4 regions of the Streptomyces sp. NPDC000151 genome follow, and region 2 is predicted to be linked to each of the others. Evidence: riboswitches for the same ligand, from Rfam matches in the RefSeq annotation. Region 2 holds a riboswitch; each other region holds the start of a gene.

Region 1 (5,077 bases), on a different contig from region 2:
CCCCGCCCCCTCCCGCCCCCGCCACCCAAACCGTTTCCGTACCGATATGCGGACAGCTGGTGACGGCGGGAGCTTTGGGCGCTTAGATTTCCTGGCCTTACATATGTGATCGCCAGGGATGGAGCAGCGGATATGTCAGAGCCAGCCGAAACACCCCGTTCCGGGCCGATCGTCACGCCCACGCGCGTGGTGGCCGGCCTCTGCCTGCTCGCTCCGTTCGTGGCGATGCTCTGGGTGAGTTCGTACGCGAAGGTCGAACCGACGCTGATCGGCATCCCGTTCTTCTACTGGTACCAGATGCTGTGGGTGCTGATCTCGACGGCGCTGACGATGACCGCGTACAAGCTCGTGCAGCGTGAGCAGCGCGGGCTTCGCGCCCGTAAGGACGGTGCGTCGAAGTGATGACCACGGCAACGAACTTCCTGGCCACCTCGGTCGCCCCGGCCACCCCGACCATCCCGGCCGGAAGCGCGCTCGCGGCGGACGCGACCGGCGGCGTGAACGGCATCGCGCTGGCCGTCTTCATCTTCTTCTTCATCGCCGTGACGGTCATGGGCTTCCTGGCCGCCCGCTGGCGCAGGGCCGACCAGTCCGACAACCTCGACGAGTGGGGCCTGGGCGGCCGCAGCTTCGGTACGTGGGTGACGTGGTTCCTGCTGGGCGGCGACCTCTACACCGCGTACACCTTCGTCGCCGTGCCCGCGGCGATCTACGCGGCGGGGGCGGCCGGCTTCTTCGCCGTGCCGTACACGATCCTCGTCTACCCGTTGATCTTCACGTTCCTGCCGCGGCTGTGGTCGGTGTCGCACAAGCACGGGTACGTCACCACCTCGGACTTCGTGCGCGGCCGCTTCGGCTCCAAGGCCCTGTCGCTGGCCGTCGCGCTCACCGGCATCCTCGCCACGATGCCGTACATCGCGCTGCAACTCGTGGGCATCCAGGCGGTCCTGGACGTGATGGGCGTCGGCGGCGGCGAGAGCACGAACTGGTTCATCAAGGACCTGCCGCTGCTGATCGCCTTCGGCGTGCTGGCCGCGTACACCTACTCCTCCGGGCTGCGCGCGCCCGCGCTGATCGCGTTCGTCAAGGACGGCCTGATCTACCTCGTCATCGCGGTGGCGATCATCTACATCCCGATCAAGCTGGGCGGCTTCGAGCACATCTTCCACACGGCGGGCGACGCCTTCGCGCAGACGAACCCGGCCACCGGCAAGCCGCGCGGCGAGCTGGCGAGCGGCCCCAACGCGCAGTGGGCGTACGGGACGCTGGCGCTCGGCTCGGCGCTGGCGCTGTTCATGTACCCGCACTCGATCACGGCCACGCTCTCCTCGCGCAGCCGTAACGTGATCCGCCGCAACACCACCATCCTGCCGCTGTACTCGCTGATGCTCGGCCTGCTCGCGCTGCTGGGCTTCATGGCGATCGCGGCCGGGATCAAGGTGCAGAACGGGCAGCTGGCGATCCCGCAGCTGTTCGAGAACATGTTCCCCGACTGGTTCACGGGCGTGGCGTTCGCCGCGATCGGCATCGGCGCGCTGGTGCCCGCCGCGATCATGTCGATCGCCGCGGCGAACCTCTTCACCCGCAACATCTACAAGGACTTCCTCAAGCCGGGCGCCACGCCCGCGCAGGAGCACAAGGTCGCCAAGCTGGTGTCGCTGCTGGTGAAGGTCGGCGCGCTGGCGTTCGTCCTGACGATGGACAAGACGGTGGCGATCAACTTCCAGCTGCTGGGCGGCATCTGGATCCTGCAGACCATGCCGGCGCTGGTGGGCGGCCTGTTCACCCGCTGGTTCCACCGCTGGGCGCTGCTCGCCGGCTGGGCGGTCGGCATGGTGTACGGCACGGTCGCGGCGTACGGCGTGGCGAGCCCCACGCAGAAGCACTTCGGCGGCTCGAACGCGGAGATCCCCGGGATCGGCGAGATCGGCTACATCGGCCTGACCGCGTTCGTGCTCAACGTCCTGGTGACGGTGGTCCTGACGGTCGTCCTGCGGGCCGTGAAGGCCCCTGCCGGCATCGACGAGACCTCGCCCGAGGACTACACGGCGGACGCCGGTGACAAGGGCGTCCAGGTGGACCTGCCGCCGGCCACGGCGGGCGCCGCCCACTAGGTCGTGACCGCAGAGTCCCGCCTGAGCTCATGACGGCCGACGGGCCGCCGGTGGAAACCGGCGGCCCGTTGTCGTACCCCCGGTGCACACTGAGCGCATGGATCCCATGGACATCGTGGTCAGGCGGATACGTACGGAGGAGCACGCGTGGCTGGGCGAGATCACGGCCCAGGCGTATCTCGGTGACGGGCTGCTCGACTTCGGGGAGGACGACGGCTATCTGCCCCTGCTGCGGGACGTGGCGCGGCGGGCCGCCGAGGCGGAGGTGCTGGTGGCCGTGGCGGACGGCGAGGTGCTGGGCGGGGTGACGTTCGTGCCGGCGGGCGGTCCGTGGGCGGACATCGCGCGGCCGGGCGAGGCGGAGTTCCGGATGCTGGCGGTCGCGAAGGAGGCACGCGGCAGAGGCGCGGGCGAGGCGCTGGTGCGCGCGTGTCTGGAACGTGCGCGGGAGACCGAGGGCTGCGCACGTCTCGTGCTGTCCTCCCAGCGCTCGATGCTCAGCGCGCACCGCATCTACCGTCGCCTGGGGTTCACGCGGACCCCGGACCGCGACTGGCATCCGATACCGGACGCCGGCCCGCTGCTGACGTTCGCCCGGGAGCTGACGCCTTCGCAGGGGTGACCATCCGTGCGTACGGCTGCACGGACAGCAGCGTCGCGACACAAGATATGGGAACGCTCGCGCGGGGCGACACAAGATGTATGCTCGTGCTCGCTGTCGCCGCAGGGGAATCCGGTGCGAATCCGGAACTGTCCCGCAACGGTGTGCTGAGTGGGCATTTGTGCCGCGCTCGCCGAGTCCGAGGACCTGCCGACGGTACGTCCGTATCCGTTCCGGTGCGGGCGTCGAGACGTCCGGGCTCCGTGGGATGGGCCGGTGGACGCTGCGTGGTGTGCCCGCGTGCCCGGCAGGGCTCCGGCGCGGCTGCCCGTACGCCTCCGACCGCCCTCCCCCGGCCCCAGCCGAGTGAGGAGAGCACAAGGTGACCATCGCGCCAGCGGAGTCAGCACAAGAGGCGCAGGCGGCACAGGAGAAGCGGGCGGCACAGGAGGCGCGGGCGACGACCGCGCGGCCCGACGACGGCCCCGGTACGGCCCTGCTGCGCACCCTGACCGACCTCACCGCCGACCTGCCGGCCACCGACCCGGGCAAGGTCGCCGCGGCCGCGCTGCGCGGCCGGCACGCCGGCTCGGACGCGGCGGAGCTGCGCGAGCTGGCGATGGAGGCCGCGGCCGGGCTGATCGGCGATGAGCCGCAGTACTCCAAGCTGGCCGCCCGGCTGCTGACCGCCGCGGTCGCCGAGGAGGCCGCGAGCCAGGGCGCGACGGGCTTCGCCGCCTCGGTCGCCACGGGGCACCGCGAGGGTCTGATCGCCGACGGCACGGCGGAGTTCGTCCGGACGCACGCCGCCACGCTGGACGCGCTGGTCGAGGCGGCCCTCCAGGACGGCGCCGACGACCGCTTCGGCTACTTCGGCCTGCGCACGGTCTACTCCCGCTACCTCCTCCGGCACCCGATCACCCGCAAGGTCATCGAGACCCCGCAGCACTTCCTGCTGCGCGTGGCCTGCGGCCTGGCCGAGGACCACTCGGACCGCGCCGTCCAGGACGTCGCCGCGCTGTACGCGCTGACCAGCACGCTCTCCTACCTGCCCTCCTCCCCCACGCTCTTCAACTCCGGCACCCGCCACCCGCAGATGTCCTCCTGCTATCTGCTGGACTCGCCGCTGGACGAGCTGGACTCGATCTACGACCGCTACCACCAGGTCGCGCGCCTCTCGAAGCACGCGGGCGGCATCGGCCTCTCGTACTCCCGGGTGCGCGCCCGCGGTTCGCTGATCCGCGGCACCAACGGGCACTCCAACGGCATCGTGCCGTTCCTGCGGACCCTCGACGCGAGTGTCGCCGCGGTGAACCAGGGCGGCCGCCGCAAGGGCGCCGCCTGCGTGTATCTGGAGACCTGGCACGCGGACATCGAGGAGTTCCTGGAGCTGCGCGACAACACCGGTGAGGAGGCGCGGCGTACGCACAACCTGAACATCGCGCACTGGATCCCGGACGAGTTCATGCGCCGGGTCGAGGCGGACCAGGACTGGTCGCTGTTCTCGCCGGCGGACGCGCCGGAGCTGGTGGACCTGTGGGGCGCGGAGTTCGACGCCGCGTACCGGCAGGCGGAGGCCGACGGAAAAGCGATCAAGGCCGTCCCCGCGCGGACGCTGTACGCCCGCATGATGCGGACCCTGGCGCAGACCGGCAATGGCTGGATGACCTTCAAGGACGCCGCCAACCGCACCGCGAACCAGACCGCCGAGCCGGGCCGGGTCGTGCACTCCTCGAACCTGTGCACGGAGATCCTGGAGGTCACGGACGACGGCGAGACGGCCGTCTGCAACCTCGGCTCCGTCAACCTCGCCGCGCACCTGGGCGCGGACGGCGAGCTGGACTGGGCCAAGCTGGACGCCACGGTCCGGACGGCCGTCACCTTCCTCGACCGCGTCGTGGACATCAACTTCTACCCGACCGAGCAGGCCGGCGCGTCCAACTCCCGCTGGCGACCGGTGGGACTGGGCCTGATGGGCCTCCAGGACGTGTTCTTCCGGCTGCGCTTGCCGTTCGACTCCCCCGAGGCGCGCGAGCTGTCCACCCGTATCTCCGAGCGGATCATGCTCGCCGCGTACGAGGCGTCCGCCGACCTCGCCGAGCGGCACGGCCCGCACCCGAACTGGGCGGCGACCCGCACCGCCCGCGGCGTGCTGCACCCCGACCACTACCCCAATGCCGAGCCCCGCTGGGCCGACCGCTGGGCCGCGCTGCGCACCCGTATCGCGGCGACCGGCATGCGAAACTCACTCCTTCTGGCGATCGCCCCCACCGCGACCATCGCCTCCATCGCGGGCGTGTACGAGTGCATCGAGCCGCAGGTCTCCAACCTTTTCAAGCGCGAGACGCTGAGCGGGGAGTTC
Region 2 (5,077 bases):
CGTTGACCAGGCCGCGCAGCGGCGAGCCGGAGGGGCCCGCCGGCACGAAGCCGCCCTTCAGGGCGTGCACGACGTGGTCGAGTTCGGCGGTGGTGCCGGCGAGGCGCGGGATGACCTCGCGGGCGGCGAAGTCGAGGATGTCGGCGACCTGCTGCCCGTGGTCGGCGGCCACGTCGGCCACCGCCGCCGGGTCCCAGCCCGCGTCCTCCATCGCCTGGACCAGGGTGCGGGCCTGCTCCTCTGCGGCGTCGGCGGTGGTGCGGGTGGCCGCGGACTCGTCCAGGCCGAGCGCCTCGCGCAGGCCGGGCAGGGCGGAAGTACCGCCCCAGATCTGCCGGGCGCGCAGGATCGCGAGGACCAGGTCGACGCGGGGCGCGCCGGCCGGCGCGCCGCCCAGTACGTGCAGCCCGTCGCGGATCTGGGCGTCCTTGACCTCGCACAGCCAGCCGTCGATGTGCAGCAGGAAGTCGTCGAAGCCGTCGTCGTCCGGGCGGTCCTCCAGACCGAGGTCGTGGTCGAGCCGGGCGGCCTGGATGAGGGTCCAGATCTGCGCGCGGATGGCGGGCAGCTTGGCCGGGTCCATGGACGAGATCTGCGCGTACTCGTCGAGCAGCTGCTCCAGGCGCGCGATGTCGCCGTACGAATCGGCGCGGGCCATCGGCGGTACGAGGTGGTCGACGAGGGTGGCGTGGACACGGCGCTTGGCCTGGGTGCCCTCGCCCGGGTCGTTGACCAGGAACGGGTAGATGAGGGGGAGGTCGCCGAGGGCTGCGTCCGGGCCGCAGGCCGCGGAGAGACCCGCGTTCTTGCCGGGCAGCCACTCCAGGTTGCCGTGCTTGCCCAGGTGGATCATGGCGTCGGCGCCGAAGCCGCCGTCCTCGGCAGCGGCGGCGATCCAGCGGTAGGCCGCCAAGTAGTGGTGCGAGGGCGGCAGATCGGGGTCGTGGTAGATCGCGATCGGGTTCTCGCCGAAGCCGCGCGGCGGCTGGATGAGGATCAGCAGATTGCCGCGGCGCAGCGCGGCCAGCACGATGTCGCCCTCGGGGTTGCGGCTGCGGTCGAGGAACATCTCGCCGGGCGCCGGGCCCCAGTGCTCCTCGACGGACTTGCGCAGCTCGGCGGGGAGGGTCGCGTACCAGCGCTTGTAGTCGGCGGCCGGGATGCGGACGGGGTTGCGGGCCAGCTGCTCCTCGGTGAGCCAGTCCTGGTCGTGGCCGCCGGCCTCGATGAGCGCGCGGATCAGCTCGTCGCCGTCGCCGGAGACCAGGCCGGGGATCTCCTCCTCGGGCCCGAAGTCGTACCCCTCCTCCCGGAGGCGGCGCAGCAGCTCGACGGCGGAGGCGGGGGTGTCCAGGCCGACCGCGTTGCCGATGCGGGAGTGCTTGGTCGGGTACGCGGAGAGCACCAGCGCCACCCGCTTGTCGGCGGGCGCGATGTGGCGCAGCCGGGCGTGGCGTACGGCGATGCCGGCGACCCGCGACGCGCGCTCGGGGTCGGCGACGTACGCCGGGAGGCCGTCCTCGTCGATCTCCTTGAAGGAGAACGGCACGGTGATCAGGCGGCCGTCGAACTCGGGCACGGCGATCTGGCTGGCCGCGTCCAGCGGCGAGACGCCCTCGTCGTTCTCCTCCCAGTCGGCGCGCGAACCGGTCAGGCAGAGCGCCTGCAGCACCGGCACGTCCAGGCCGGTGAGGGCCCCCGCGTCCCAGGACTCGTCGTCGCCGCCGGCCGAGGCCGTCGCGGGCTTGGTGCCGCCTGCCGCGAGCACCGTGGTGACGATCACGTCGACGGCGCGCAGCGCGTCGATCAGCTCGGGCTCGGGGGCGCGCAGGGAGGCGACGTACAGCGGCAGCGGGCGGGCGCCCGCGTCCTCGATCGCGCCGCACAGCGCGTCCACGAAGGCGGTGTTCCCGCTCATGTGGTGGGCGCGGTAGTAGAGCACCGCAACCGTGGGGGCGTCCGGGGCGACGTCCTTACGGGCCGTGCGCTCCAGCGGGCCCCAGGAGGGCGCGGCGGCCGGCGGCTCGAAGCCGTGGCCGGTCAGCAGCACGGTGTCGGAGAGGAAGCGGGCCAGCTGCTCCAGGTTGGCCGGGCCGCCGTGCGCGAGGTAGGCGTGCGCCTCGGCGGCGATGCCGACCGGGACGGTCGAGGCGGCCATCAGCTGGGCGTCGGGGGCCTGTTCGCCGGTGAGCACGACGACGGGGCGGCCGTCGGCGAGCAGCTGGTCCAGGCCCTCCTGCCAGGCGCGGATACCGCCGAGGAGGCGTACGACGACCAGGTCGCAGCCGTCCAGCAGGCCGGGCAGCTCGTCGAGGTCCAGCCGGGCGGGGTTGGCGAAGCGGTAGCCGACCGGACCGCTCGCCGCGCGGGCGCTGAGCAGATCGGTGTCGGAGGTCGACAGGAGCAGGATCCTGCGGTGCTCGGGGGCGCTGTCCTCGGACGAATGCAGCATGCGGCGTCGGGCCTTCCTCGGGGTCCGCGCCCCGGGCGGTGTCGGAATGGATCTCCCCCGCCCGGGCGGAGCCGAGTGCTGGGGAAGGGGAGTTCCTGGCTCACCCGGCCGCTGGGGCCGGGCTCACAGTGGCGGGACCGCGCCGGATTCGCACCGGGCTTCCTCCCCTGTCGCCGTCGCCGGCGATGATGACGGACCGGATGGCCCGCCGTGAGCATAGTAAGGGCCGCTCCCCGAGCGCGGGGCGGACGCCCGGGACGGGGTCGGTATGCTCGCCGCCATGCCCACGGCGACCAACCCTCCACCTCGGGACGAACCCCCCATACCGGTTCGCTCCGACGCCTGCCCGGGCACTTTGCGGCTGCACATGGCGGACGACGGTGCGCTGGCCCGCGTCCGGGTGCCCGGCGGCGTACTGACCGCTCCTCAGGCGGCCGCGCTGGCCGACGCGGCGGTCCGCCTCGGGGACGGCGCGCTGCACCTCACCTCGCGCGGGAATGTGCAATTGCGCGGCCTGGACGGCGACTGCGGCGCGGCCCTGGCGGGCCTGCTCGACGCGGCCGGACTGCTGCCCTCGTACCGCCACGAACGGGTACGCAACGTCGTCGCCTCCCCGCTGTCCGGCCTCGACGGCGCCGGACACGCGGACGTACGCCCCTGGTTGCGCGCCCTGGACGGCCTGTTGTGCGCGAGCGAGGCCGCGACCGCGCTCTCCGGACGCTTCCTGTTCGCGCTGGACGACGGGCGCGGGGACATGGCGGCGCTGGGGGCGGATGTGACATTGATCGCCTCGGGGGGCGACGCGCTGCTGCACGTGGGGGCGGCGGACGGCGCCCTTCGGGTGCGCGGTGCCGACGCTCCTCGGGGCGCGCTGTGCGCGGCCGAGGTGTTCCTGGAGGCGGCGGCGGAGATCGGCTCCCGTACGTGGCGGGTGCGCGATCTGCCGGACGGCGCGGGCCCGTTGGTGCGCACGACGGCCCGCCGACTGGAGACGGCCGGCATTCCCTGCACGTATGTGGCGAGCGCCTCGCTGCCTACGGAGGCGGCGCCCGCCCCCGGGATCGTCGACGGCCCCGTCGGCCACCGGGCGCTGTCCGTCCTCGCCCCCCTCGGCACCCTGACCGCCGACCAGTGGCGGCTGCTGGCCGACGCGGCCCGCGCGGACGGCGCCGGTGAAGTACGGCTGACCCCGTGGCGCGGCGTGGTCGTGCCCGGCCTCGACGGCCCCACCGCCGACGCCCGGCTGCGCGACCTGGCGGCGGCCGGCCTGATCACCGACGCCGCCTCCCCCTGGCACGGCGTCGGCGCCTGCATCGGCCGCCCCGGCTGCGCCAAGTCGCTGGCCGACGTGCGGGCGGACGCCGCGACGGCGCTCGGGACGGGCGGCGGGCTGCCCGTGTACTGGTCGGGCTGTGCGCGCCGCTGCGGTCACCCGCAGGGCCACTGGGTGGACGTGGTCGCCACCCCCGAGGGCTACGAGGTCGACGGGTACCGGGTCGCGGCGCGCGAAGTGGCTCTGCGTACTGTCGTGAGCGACGCCGCAGACATGAACGTGTCTTCAGGTGTATCTGATGTACCGGACCTAGGTGATGCACCGGTCCTTTCTGATGCACCGGTTCCTCCCGATGCGCCGGGCACTTCCGATGTACCGGATCTTGCCGTCGCCGTGGCGGCAGCGCGCACGACCACAGCGACCACAGCGACCACAGCGACGAGATGAGCGAGAGCACCGTGTTCGACTACGAGAAGGACGGGGCGGAGATCTACCGCCAGTCCTTTGCCACCATCCGCGCGGAGGCGGACCTCGCGGGGCTGCCCGCGGACGTCTCCCAGGTCGCGGTCCGGATGATCCACGCCTGCGGCATGACCGATCTCGTCCGCGACCTCGGGTACTCCCCGGACGTGGTGGCCCGCGCCCGTAAGGCGCTGCACGCCGGCGCGCCCATTCTGTGCGACGCGCAGATGGTCGCCAGCGGGGTCACCCGCAAGCGGCTGCCCGCCGACAACGCCGTGGTGTGCACCCTCTCGGAGCCGGGCGTGCCCGAACTGGCCGAGAAGCTGGGCACCACGCGCAGCGCCGCCGCGCTGGAGCTCTGGCGCGACCGCGGCCTGCTGGAGGGCTCGGTGGTGGCCGTGGGCAACGCGCCGACCGCCCTGTTCCGGCTGCTGGAGATGGTCGCGGAGGGCGCGCCGCGCCCGGCGGCCGTCCTCGGCATACCGGTGGGCTTCATCGGCGCGGCCGAGTCGAAGGACGCCCTCGCGGCGAACACGCTGGGCCTGGACTACCTGGTGGTGCGGGGCCGTCGCGGCGGCAGCGCGATGGCCGCGTCCGCCGTCAACGCGATTGCGAGCACCGCGGAATGAGCACCCCCACGGAGAGCGGCGCCGCTCCTCTGAACAGCGGCGGCACCGGGAAGCTGTACGGGGTCGGGCTGGGCCCCGGCGACCCGTCGCTGATGACCCTGCGGGCCGTCGAGGCCATCGCGGAGGCGGACGTGGTGGCGTACCACAGCGCCCGGCACGGCCGGTCCCGCGCCCGGGCGATCGCCGAGCGGCACCTGCGCCCCGACCACATCGAGGAGCTGCTGCGCTACCCGGTCACGGTCGAGACGACGGACCACCCCG
Region 3 (5,077 bases), on a different contig from region 2:
TTCACCGGGACGCCGACGTCGCCGAGCGTCCGGGCGATCTCGCCCGAGGTGAGGATGGCGACGGCCTCGCCGGCCTTGCCCTTGGCGGAGATGGTGTCGGTCGCCTCGACGGTGACGTACTTCGTCCAGCCCCAGCGGTCGAGCACCTGCTCCAGGGTGTTCTTCAGGAAGAGGCTGGTGCCCAGGCCGTTGCCGCAGACGGTGAGGATCTTGTGCGCGGACCCGCCGCCGGCCTGCCGTTCCGCCGGCTCCGCCGGCGCGTCCCGGCCCGCCAGCACCGCGTGCACCGCCTCCGGCGTCCGGGCCTCGCGCAGCGCCCGCTCGGTCTCCGGGTCCGCGAGCAGCCGCGCGAGCGCCGCCATCGCCTCCGTGTGCGCCCCGGAGTCCTTCGCCGCGAGCGCGACGACCAGGCTCACCGGGTCGTTCGACTCGTGCCCGAACTCCACCGGCTCGGCCAGCCGGACCCAGGACATGCCGGTCCTCAGGACCGCGGGCGAGGGGCGGGCGTGCGCGAAGGCGAAGCCGGGCGCGATGACGATGTACGGACCGTTCTCCTCGACGTTCTCGATCATTTCCGTGGTGTACTCACCGGTACTGGTACCGGTCGCGACCATGAGGTCGCCGGCGGCCCGTACCGCCGCTTGCCAGTCCGCCGCCGCCACGTCCAGCCGCACGGCCTCGGCGGGGATCAGTTCGCTCAGTGTCGGCATGGACGGGATCGTCGCACGAAAACGCTTGCCTGGATATGCGCGGTGCGGCGCCGGAAGGGATCATCGGAACATGAACGTGAGGATGCGGGTCGCCCAGCAGGAGGAAGCCGACGAACTGCTCGGCCGCAGTCCGCTCGCCGCGCTGGTGGGCATGCTGCTGGACCAGCAGGTGCCGATGGAGTGGGCGTTCACCGGTCCGTACACCATCGCCCGGCGGATGGCCGGGGACGACCTGGACGCGCAGGCCATCGCGGCGCAGGACCCGGAGGCGTTCGAGGAGCTGCTGGCCCGCAAGCCGGCCGTGCACCGCTATCCGCGGTCGATGGCCAAGCGGGTGCAGCAGCTGTGCCAGTACCTCGTCACGCACTACGACGGGGACGCCGAGGCCGTGTGGCGGGACGCCGAAACCGGCGCCGAGCTGCTGAAACGCCTCAACGACCTGCCCGGCTTCGGCAAGCAGAAGGCACAGATCTTCCTGGCCCTCCTCGGCAAGCAGTTCGGCGTGCGCCCCGAGGGCTGGCGCGAGGCCGCGGGGCCGTACGGCGAGGAGGGCTCGCACCGCTCGGTCGCCGACATCACGGGCCCCGAGTCGCTGGCCGAGGTCCGGGCGTACAAGCAGCAGATGAAGCGGGCGGCGAAGAAGGCGGCCGGCAAGTAGGGCCGCGCGGCCCGCCGCCCGGGGCGTGCGCGCTCAGCCCTCCGAAGGGGCGGCCACCCGCGCCGCCCACCGCTGTTCGACGCCCGACAGCCGCCAGTAGGCGATCGCCGCCGCCCAGACGACGACGAAGAGGCCGACGATGAGGTAGCCGACGTTGTCCAGGTCCAGGCCGGAGATCCGGTCGGTGACCGCGTCCTTCAGGCCGAGCTTGTCGTGCAGCACGGTCACCAGCTCGATGGTGCCGATGAAGAGGGCCACGGCGATGGACAGGCCGGTGATCGTGAGGTTGTAGTAGACCTTGCGCACCGGGTTGGAGAACGCCCACTGGTACGCGAAGTTCATGAACGTGCCGTCGAGGGTGTCGAAGAGGCTCATCCCGGCCGCGAACAGCAGCGGCAGGCACAGGACCGCGTACCAGGGCAGCCCGGACGCGGCGCCGCTGCCCGCCATCACCATCAGCGTCACCTCGGTCGCGGTGTCGAAGCCGAGGCCGAGGAGCAGCCCGATCGGGTACATCTGGCCCGGCCGCGTGATGGTCCTGGTGAACCGGCCGAGCACCCGGTTCATGAAGCCGCGCGAGTCCAGCTGCCGCTCCAGCTCCGACTCGTCGTACTCCCCGGCCCGCATGGCGCGGAAGACCCGCCAGATGCCGGCCAGCGCGATCAGGTTGAGGGCGGCGATGAGGTAGAGGAAGGCCCCGGAGACGGTGGTGCCGACCGTGCCGAGCACCTGGTGCGTACGGGAGCCCTCGTCCATCAGGGTCCCCGCGAGCGCCGCGCCGCCCGAGACCAGCGCGGCCATCAGCACGACCATGCTGGAGTGGCCGAGCGCGAACCAGAAGCCCACCGAGACCGGCCGCTTCCCGTCGGCCATGAGCTTGCGGGTGGTGTTGTCGATCGCGGCGATGTGGTCCGCGTCGAACGCGTGCCGCATGCCGAGGGTGTACGCGGTGACGCCCAGGCCCACGCCGAACACCTGTGTGCCGACGGTGTAGTGGCCGGGCACGACGAGCAGGAACAGCACACCGAACGCGACGATGTGCAAAGCGGCTATGACCGCCAGCAGGCCGGCCGTACGGACGGTGTCGCGCCGCTGCCAGCGGAACTGCGACAGATCGGCGGACGTGGGGGTATGAGTGGGCACGGTCATCCGGCCATCACGCTCCAGCACCTCGTGGAATCAGTTCGTGAGATGCCGTGGCCGGTCTCCTGGCTTACGAGGATCTCCTCCCCGCTCGTCAAGAGCGTGGAGGAGGACGCGCCCGCCCCGGCCTTCCCGTCCGCACTCCGCGGTCAGTGGCCCCCCGTACGTACGCGGTGCACGCACGGGGAATGGGTCGGTAGCTCCCCGATCACAGTGGCGAGGGCCGCTCCGGAATCGGACCCGTAGGTCTTCACCGGTCTTCCCGAGCACCACGGCCCGGCCACTCTAACCTCCCCCGTCCCGCCGCCGGGCGGTGTCCTCGGCCATCGGCTCTACGGCAACCGGGTCCGCCGCCGCCCAGTCGCCCAGCAGCCGCAGCGATTCCGCCGAGGCCGAGCCCGGCTCCGCGTGGTAGACGATCAGCTGCTGGTCCGGGTCGGCGGGCAGCCGCAGCGTCTCGTACGACAGGGTCAGCGGCCCGACGACCGGGTGGTGCAGCCGCTTCACGCCGAAGCCCTTGTCCTGCACGTCGTGCGTGGCCCACAGCTGCCGGAACTCCTCGCTCTTGACCGACAGCTCCCCGATCAGCGAGGCGAGCAGCGGGTCGTCGGGATGGCAGCCCGCGTCCAGGCGGAGGTAGGAGACGATGTCGGCGGCCTTGCTCTCCCAGTCGACGTAGAGCTCGCGCGCTGCCGGGTCCAGGAAGACCTGCCAGGCGATGTTCCGCTGCTCGGGCGGGAGCGCGGCGTAGTCGCCGAGCAGGGCGCACGCCATGCGGTTCCAGCCGATGACGTCCAGGCGGCGGCCCGCGACATACGCCGGAATCCCCTCCATCGCGTCCAGCAGCTGCTGCAGCGCGGGCCGCACCCGCTGCGGCCGCCCGGCGCCGCGCGAGCGCTTGGCCTTCGGCTTGACCAGGTGATTGAGGTGGGCCCGCTCGGCCTCGTTGAGCCGCAGGGCGCCGGCGATCGCGTCCAGTACGGCCGTGGAGACGTTCTGGCCGTGGCCCTGTTCGAGCCGTACGTAATACGCGACGCTCACCCCGGCCAGCTGCGCGAGCTCCTCCCGCCGCAGGCCCGGCACCCGGCGCCGCCCGCTGGGCCGCGGCAGTCCGACGTCCTCGGGCTGCAGACGCGCGCGGCGGGTGCGCAGAAACTCGCTCAATTCGGTGCGCTGGTCCATAGGCCCAGTATCCGGCCCGCCGCGTCCGTACGGGCCGGCCGAGCGGGCGTGAGGGTGCCACTACCAGTGGTACCAACCGCGTGCGTACGAAAACGGGGGCTCTGGCTCCGCTTCTCGTCCCGACGCAGCCTTGATGGCATGACACACACCTCTGTCACCGCGTATGCAGCACCCGCGCCCAAGGCACCGCTTGAGCGCACCACCATTCCGCGCCGTGAGCTCGGCGCGCACGACATCGAGATCGACATCAAGTACGCGGGGATCTGCCACTCCGACATCCACCAGGTGGACGAGGACTGGGGCCAGGCCATCTTCCCGATGGTCCCGGGCCACGAGATCGCCGGCGTGGTCTCCGCAGTGGGCCCCGAGGTCACCCGCCACCAGGTCGGCGACCGGGTCGGCGTCGGCTGCATGGTCGACTCCTGCCGGGAGTGCGACAACTGCAAGGCCGGTCTGGAGCAGCACTGCACCGGCACGGGCAACGTACAGACGTACAACGCCATCGGCCGGGACGGCGAGCCGACCTATGGCGGCTACTCGACCCACGTCGTGGTCTCCGAGGACTTCGCCCTCCGCATCCCCGAGGGCATCGGCCTGGACGCCGCCGCGCCGCTGCTGTGCGCGGGCATCACCGTGTACTCGCCGCTCTCCCGCTGGGGCGCGGGCCCCGGCAAGAAGGTCGCGGTCGTCGGCCTGGGCGGCCTCGGCCACATGGCCGTGAAGATCGCCCATGCCATGGGCGCCGAGGTCACCGTGCTCAGCCAGTCGCTCCGCAAGAAGGACGACGGGCTGAAGCTGGGCGCGAGCCACTACTACGCGACCTCCGACCCGGCCACCTTCCAGGAGCTGACGGGCCGCTTCGACCTGATCATCAACACCGTCTCCGCCGACCTGGACGTGGACGCCTACCTCTCGCTGCTCCGCGTGCACGGCACGATGGTGCAGGTCGGCGCGCCCGAGGGCGCGCTCGGCCTCTCGCCGTTCTCCCTGCTGGGCGGCAGCAAGGCGATGGCCGGTTCGATGATCGGCGGCATCCCCGAGACCCAGGAGATGCTGGACTTCTGCGCCGCGCACGGGATCGGCGCGGAGATCGAGGTGATCTCCGCCGAGCAGATCAACGACGCGTACCGCCGGGTGCAGGCGAGCGACGTCCGCTACCGCTTCGTGATCGACACCTCGACGATGTGATCAGTACCGCTCGCGCCCAGGGCCGAGCGGCGCGCGGAGCCGGGTGGCTGTTTCAGCTGCCCGGCTCCGCCGCATTTAGCGGCAGGTGGGTGGCATTAGCCGGACGTTAGTGGACCAATAGCCCACCCGGGCAGAGTGGATGTCGTGCCGGAGGGACCAGCCGGCCGCCTCACCACCAGCCGTCGCAGTCACCACT
Region 4 (5,077 bases), on a different contig from region 2:
GCGGTAGCTCCGGCGGGCGCGGCTTGAGGTCCGCCAGCGCCGCCAGCAGCTCCTCCCTGATCGGGTCCATCCGCACGCTGTGGTACGGGACGTCGACCGCCAGGAAGCGGGCGAAGATCTGGTCCCGTTCCAGGTCGGAGGCGAGTCCGCGAAGTGCGTCCGCGTCTCCGGAAAGGGTCACGCCGTGGGGGCTGTTGACCGCCGCGACCGACACCCGGTCGCGCAGCGGGCGGACGCGGCGTGCCGCTTCGGCCTCGGTCAGCCCGACGGCGAGCATCGTGCCGGTGCCGGCCAGCCGGTGCTGGAGTCGGCTGCGGTGCAGGATGACCTTGACGGCGTCCGACAGGGTGTAGACCCCGGCTTCGTAGCACGCGGCGACCTCGCCGGTGCTGTGGCCGACCACGGCGTCGGGCCGGACGCCGTGGCTGCGCCAGAGCGCGGAAATGCCGGTCTGGAGCGCGAAGTTGGCCGGCTGCGCGAGCCAGGTCTCCCCCATCCTCGACGCGGCCTCGTCCTTGGCGAGTTCGTCCAGCAGGGACCAGCCGGCCTGCGCACGGATCTCGCGGTCGCACGCCTCGACGGCCGCGCGGTACACCGGTTCGGCCGTCAGCAGCCGGCGGCCCATGCCCCACCACTGCGGCCCCATACCGGTGAACACCCAGGCCGCGCCCCGGCGTTCGCGCTCGCGGCAGTGGCCCGTGACGACACCCGGATGCTGCTCGCCCCGCTCGTACGCGGCCAGCGCCTCGTCCAGCGAGTCGGGCGCCGCCGGTGAGTACGTCACCGCGAGCCGGTGCGCATGGTGTTCGCGGCGGTGGGCGAGGGTGTGGCCGACATCGGCGAGATCGGGCGGCGTGCCGTGCGCGCCGGAGAGCTCGGCGCGGAGACCGGCGGCGAGTGCGCGCAGGCCGTCCGGGTGGCGTGCGCTCAGCGGCAGGATCGTACGGCTGCGCTGCGGCGGTTCGGGCCGCGGGGCCGCCTCGGGGGCCGGTGCTTCTTCCAGCAGTACGTGGGCGTTGGTGCCGCCGAAGCCGAAGGAGTTGACGCCGGCCCGGGCCGGCCCGTCGTGCGCGGGCCAGTCGACCAGCCGGTCCGGGATCTCGAAGGGCAGCGTGGCCGCGTCGAGGGCCGGGTTGAGCCGCTCCAGGTTGAGGTGCGGCGGGATCTTCCCGTGCTTCAGGGACAGCACGGTCTTGATCAGCCCCGCGATGCCGGCGGCGGCCTCGGTGTGCCCGATGTTGGTCTTGACCGAGCCCACGTAGCACGGGGCGCCGGGCGGGCGGCCCGCGGACAGGACGCGGCCGAGCGCCCGGGCCTCGATCGGATCGCCGACGGGCGTGGAAGTACCGTGTGCCTCGACGTACTGCAGGCTGCCGGGCGCGACGCCCGCCTCGGCGCACACCTTCCGTACGAGGTCCACCTGGGCGTCCTCGCGCGGCACGGTGATGCCGTTGGTCCGCCCGTCCTGGTTCACCCCGCTGCCGAGCACCACGGCGTGCACCGGGTCGCCGTCGCGCACCGCGTCGGCCAGCCGTTTCAGTGCCACGACGGCGACGCCCTCGGCACGTACGTAGCCGTCGGCCGCCGCGTCGAAGGCGCGCGACCGGCCGTCGACGGAGAGGAAGCCGCCCTTGGTCTCGGCGATGGTGTACTGCGGCGCGCTGTGCAGCAGTGTGCCGCCGGCCAGCGCGAGGTCGGTCTCGCCGCGCAGCAGGCTCTGCCGGGCGAGGTGCAGGGCGACGAGGGAGGAGCTGCAGGCGGTGTCGAGGGAGACGCTGGGGCCGCGGAAGTCGAAGGCGTGCGAGACGCGGTTCGACACCATCGTCATCATGGTGCCGGTCGCGGTGTGTGCCGCCAGGAAGTCCGGGTCGGCGAAGTGCAGGATCTTGTAGTCCAGCGTGAACGCGCCGATGAACACGCCGATGTCGCGGCCCGCCAGGCCGGCCGGGCGCTGGCCGCCGTCCTCCAGGGCCTCCCAGGAGACCTCCAGGAGCTTGCGCTGCTGCGGGTCGAGGTGGGCGGCCTCGCGCGGGCTGATGCCGAAGAACGCCGGGTCGAATTCGTCGAAGCCGTCGATGTACCCGCCGCGGCCGCCGACCAGCCGCCCGGGCTTGGCCCGGTCCCGGCTGCCCAGGGTGGTGACGTCGTACCGGTCGGCCGGGGTCGGGACGATGCAGTCCCGGCCCTCGGCCAGGTTCCGCCAGAACGCCCGGTGGTCGTTGGCGTGGCCGGGCAGGCGGCAGCCGATGCCGATGATGGCGATCCGGTCACGGGCGGAATCAGGCATTTGACTCATAAGCGCACGATAAGGGGCGCGTGCGGCACATCTCGGCACTCTGCCTGACGACACGTCAGGTCAGCTTGTCGGACAGTCGGCCCGATACCCCCGACCTGTTCCGCGCGGGGCTGCCCGACGACACTCGGCACGGCGTACGCACACAGCGGGGGATGGCACGTGGACGGCGACAGGGCATAACCTGATCGCTGCAGCTGGTTCGCCCTGTCCGCCAGGCAGGCGCGTCGTAAGAGGGAACCCGGTGGGAATCCGGGACTGCCCCGCAGCGGTGAGCGGGAACGACCGCCGTCATACGCACTGGATCCGACCGGGTCCGGGAAGCGACGGCCAGTAGGTGTCTACCTTCGGGTGGACGTGCTCGTGAGTCCGAAGACCTGCCCGTTGCCCGCACGCGGCCCCCGTCGTGTGCGGTCCTTCCGGTGACCTCGAGGGCGGGTCGGCGTACAGCAGGGACGCGGCACACGAGTGCGTGGCGTCCCGTCCGCTGTGCACTCCCTTCGCGCTCTCGCCCGTCGCCGGGCGCTCGGAGACACGCTCGCGAAGGAGAGCAACGTGACCAGCAAGAACACCGCCACGGCCGTACGGGCCACCGTGTACGGCTATCCCCGGCAGGGGCCGGACCGGGAACTGAAGAAGGCGGTCGAGGGGTACTGGAAGGGCCGCGTCACCGCCGACGCGCTCCGGGAGACCGCCGCGGGACTGCGCCGCTCCGTCTGGGGGCAGCTGGCCGAGGCGGGCCTGCACGAGGTACCGACCGGCGACTTCTCGTACTACGACCACGTGCTGGACACCAGCGTCATGGTCGGCGCGATCCCCCGCCGGCACCGCGCCGCCGTCGAAACGGACGCCCTGGACGGGTACTTCGCCATGGCCCGCGGCACGCAGGACGCGGCGCCGCTGGAGATGACCAAGTGGTTCGACACCAACTACCACTACCTGGTGCCGGAGCTGGGCCCCGACACCGTCTTCGCCGCCGACTCCCGCAAGCAGGTCGCGGAGCTGAGCGAGGCCCGCGCGCTCGGCCACACCGCACGCCCCGTCCTGGTCGGCCCGGTCACCTATCTCCTGCTCGCCAAGCCGGCCCCCGGCGTGGACCCCGGCTTCGAGCCGCTGACCCTGCTCGACCGGCTGCTGCCCGTCTACGCCGAGGTCCTCGCCGACCTGCGCGCCGCCGGTGCCGAGTGGGTCCAGCTGGACGAACCGGCGCTCGTGCAGGACCGCACCCCGGCCGAACTGAACGCCGCGGCCCGCGCCTACCGCGACCTCGGCGCCCTCACCGACCGCCCGCAGCTCCTGGTCGCGACCTACTTCGGACGTCTCGGCGAGGCCCTGCCGGTACTGGCCAAGGCCCCCGTCGAGGGGCTGGCGCTGGACTTCACCGAGGCCGCGGCCGGCAATCTGGACGACCTGGCGGCGGCCGGCGGCCTGCCCGGCAAGCGGCTGATCGCGGGCGTCGTCAACGGCCGCAACGTGTGGATCGACGACCACGGGAAGTCACTCGCCACCCTCGGCACCCTGCTGGGCCTCGCCGACCGGGTGGACGTGGCGGCCTCCTGCTCGCTGCTGCACGTCCCGCTGGACGCGGCCGCCGAGCGCGACATCGACCCGCAGATCGCCCGCTGGCTCGCCTTCGCCCGGCAGAAGACCGCCGAGCTGGTCACCCTGGCCCGCGGGCTGACGCACGGCACCGGCATCATCGCCGCCGAACTGGCCGCCAACCGCGCCGACCTCGCCTCCCGTACCGGCGCCGCGCTCACCCACGACCCCGCCGTGCGCGCCCGCGCCGCGGCCGTCACCGCCGCCGACTGCCGGCGCTCCCAGCCCTACCCCGAGCGGTCCGCGGCCCAGCGCGCCCACCTCGGCCTGCCGCCGCTGCCGACCACCACCATCGGCTCCTTCCCGCAGACGTCCGCGCTGCGCACCGCACGCGCCGATCTGCGCGCGGGCCGGATCGACGAGGACGCGTACGAGGAGCGGATCGCGGCGGAGATCCGCGAGGTCGTCGCGTACCAGGAGAAGGCCGGGCTCGACGTCCTGGTGCACGGCGAGCCGGAACGCAACGACATGGTGCAGCACTTCGCCGAGCGGCTGACCGGCTACCTCGCCACCCGGCACGGCTGGGTCCAGTCCTACGGCACCCGCTACGTCCGCCCGCCGGTGCTGGCCGGCGACGTCTCCCGCCCGGAGCCGATGACGGTGCGCTGGACCCGGTACGCGCAGTCGCTCACCGGGCGGCCGGTCAAGGGCATGCTCACCGGTCCCGTCACGATGCTCGCCTGGTCCTTCGTCCGCGACGACCAGCCGCTCGCCGACACCGCGCGCCAGGTCGCGCTGGCGCTGCGCGACGAGGTGGCCGACCTGGAGGCGGCGGGCACCTCGGTTGTCCAGGTGGACGAGCCGGCGCTGCGCGAGACGCTCCCGCTGCGCGCCGCCGACCACGCCGCCTATCTGGCCTGGGCCACCGAGGCGTTCCGGCTCGCCACCGGCGGCGTGCGCCCCGACACCCAGATCCATACGCACATGTGCTACGCGGAATTCGGCGACATTCTCCCGGCCATCGACGACCTCGACGCCGACGTGATCAGCCTGGAGGCGGCCCGTTCCCACATGCGGGTGGCCGGTGAGCTGGCCGCCGCCGGTTATCCGCGCGAGGTCGGCCCGGGTGTGTACGACATCCACTCACCGCGCGTCCCGGACACCGACGAGATCGAGGCCCTGATCCGCGCGGCGCTGACGGCCGTCCCCGCGGAGCGGCTGTGGATCAACCCCGACTGCGGCCTG

Evidence for each region. A riboswitch is a leader RNA that binds a small molecule or an ion and turns the genes downstream of it on or off. The one in region 2 is predicted to bind cobalamin.
Region 1: another riboswitch for cobalamin. It lies ahead of ABT381_RS12730 (ribonucleoside-diphosphate reductase subunit alpha); the one in region 2 lies ahead of cobN (cobaltochelatase subunit CobN).
Region 3: another riboswitch for cobalamin. It lies ahead of nicT (Nickel transporter NicT); the one in region 2 lies ahead of cobN (cobaltochelatase subunit CobN).
Region 4: another riboswitch for cobalamin. It lies ahead of metE (5-methyltetrahydropteroyltriglutamate--homocysteine S-methyltransferase); the one in region 2 lies ahead of cobN (cobaltochelatase subunit CobN).

The regions. Positions count from the first base shown of each region.
Region 1 covers NZ_JBEPFC010000032.1:43,897-48,973, forward strand. The annotation lists gene ABT381_RS12715 (DUF3311 domain-containing protein) at 133-402, shown strand; gene mctP (monocarboxylate uptake permease MctP) at 498-2,114, shown strand; gene ABT381_RS12725 (GNAT family N-acetyltransferase) at 2,221-2,736, shown strand; cobalamin riboswitch at 2,813-2,944, shown strand; gene ABT381_RS12730 (ribonucleoside-diphosphate reductase subunit alpha) at 3,098-5,077, shown strand, end outside.
Region 2 covers NZ_JBEPFC010000043.1:25,465-30,541, forward strand. The annotation lists gene cobN (cobaltochelatase subunit CobN) at 1-2,452, opposite strand, end outside; cobalamin riboswitch at 2,522-2,677, opposite strand; gene cobG (precorrin-3B synthase) at 2,721-4,172, shown strand; gene ABT381_RS15170 (precorrin-8X methylmutase) at 4,169-4,816, shown strand; gene ABT381_RS15175 (precorrin-2 C(20)-methyltransferase) at 4,813-5,077, shown strand, end outside.
Region 3 covers NZ_JBEPFC010000063.1:12,286-17,362, forward strand. The annotation lists gene ABT381_RS19000 (PTS sugar transporter subunit IIAB) at 1-710, opposite strand, end outside; gene ABT381_RS19005 (HhH-GPD-type base excision DNA repair protein) at 781-1,368, shown strand; gene nicT (Nickel transporter NicT) at 1,402-2,517, opposite strand; cobalamin riboswitch at 2,550-2,800, opposite strand; gene ABT381_RS19015 (helix-turn-helix domain-containing protein) at 2,797-3,693, opposite strand; gene ABT381_RS19020 (NAD(P)-dependent alcohol dehydrogenase) at 3,832-4,881, shown strand.
Region 4 covers NZ_JBEPFC010000013.1:80,995-86,071, reverse strand. The annotation lists partial or broken gene ABT381_RS06890 (condensation domain-containing protein) at 1-2,296, opposite strand, end outside; cobalamin riboswitch at 2,475-2,692, shown strand; gene metE (5-methyltetrahydropteroyltriglutamate--homocysteine S-methyltransferase) at 2,849-5,077, shown strand, end outside.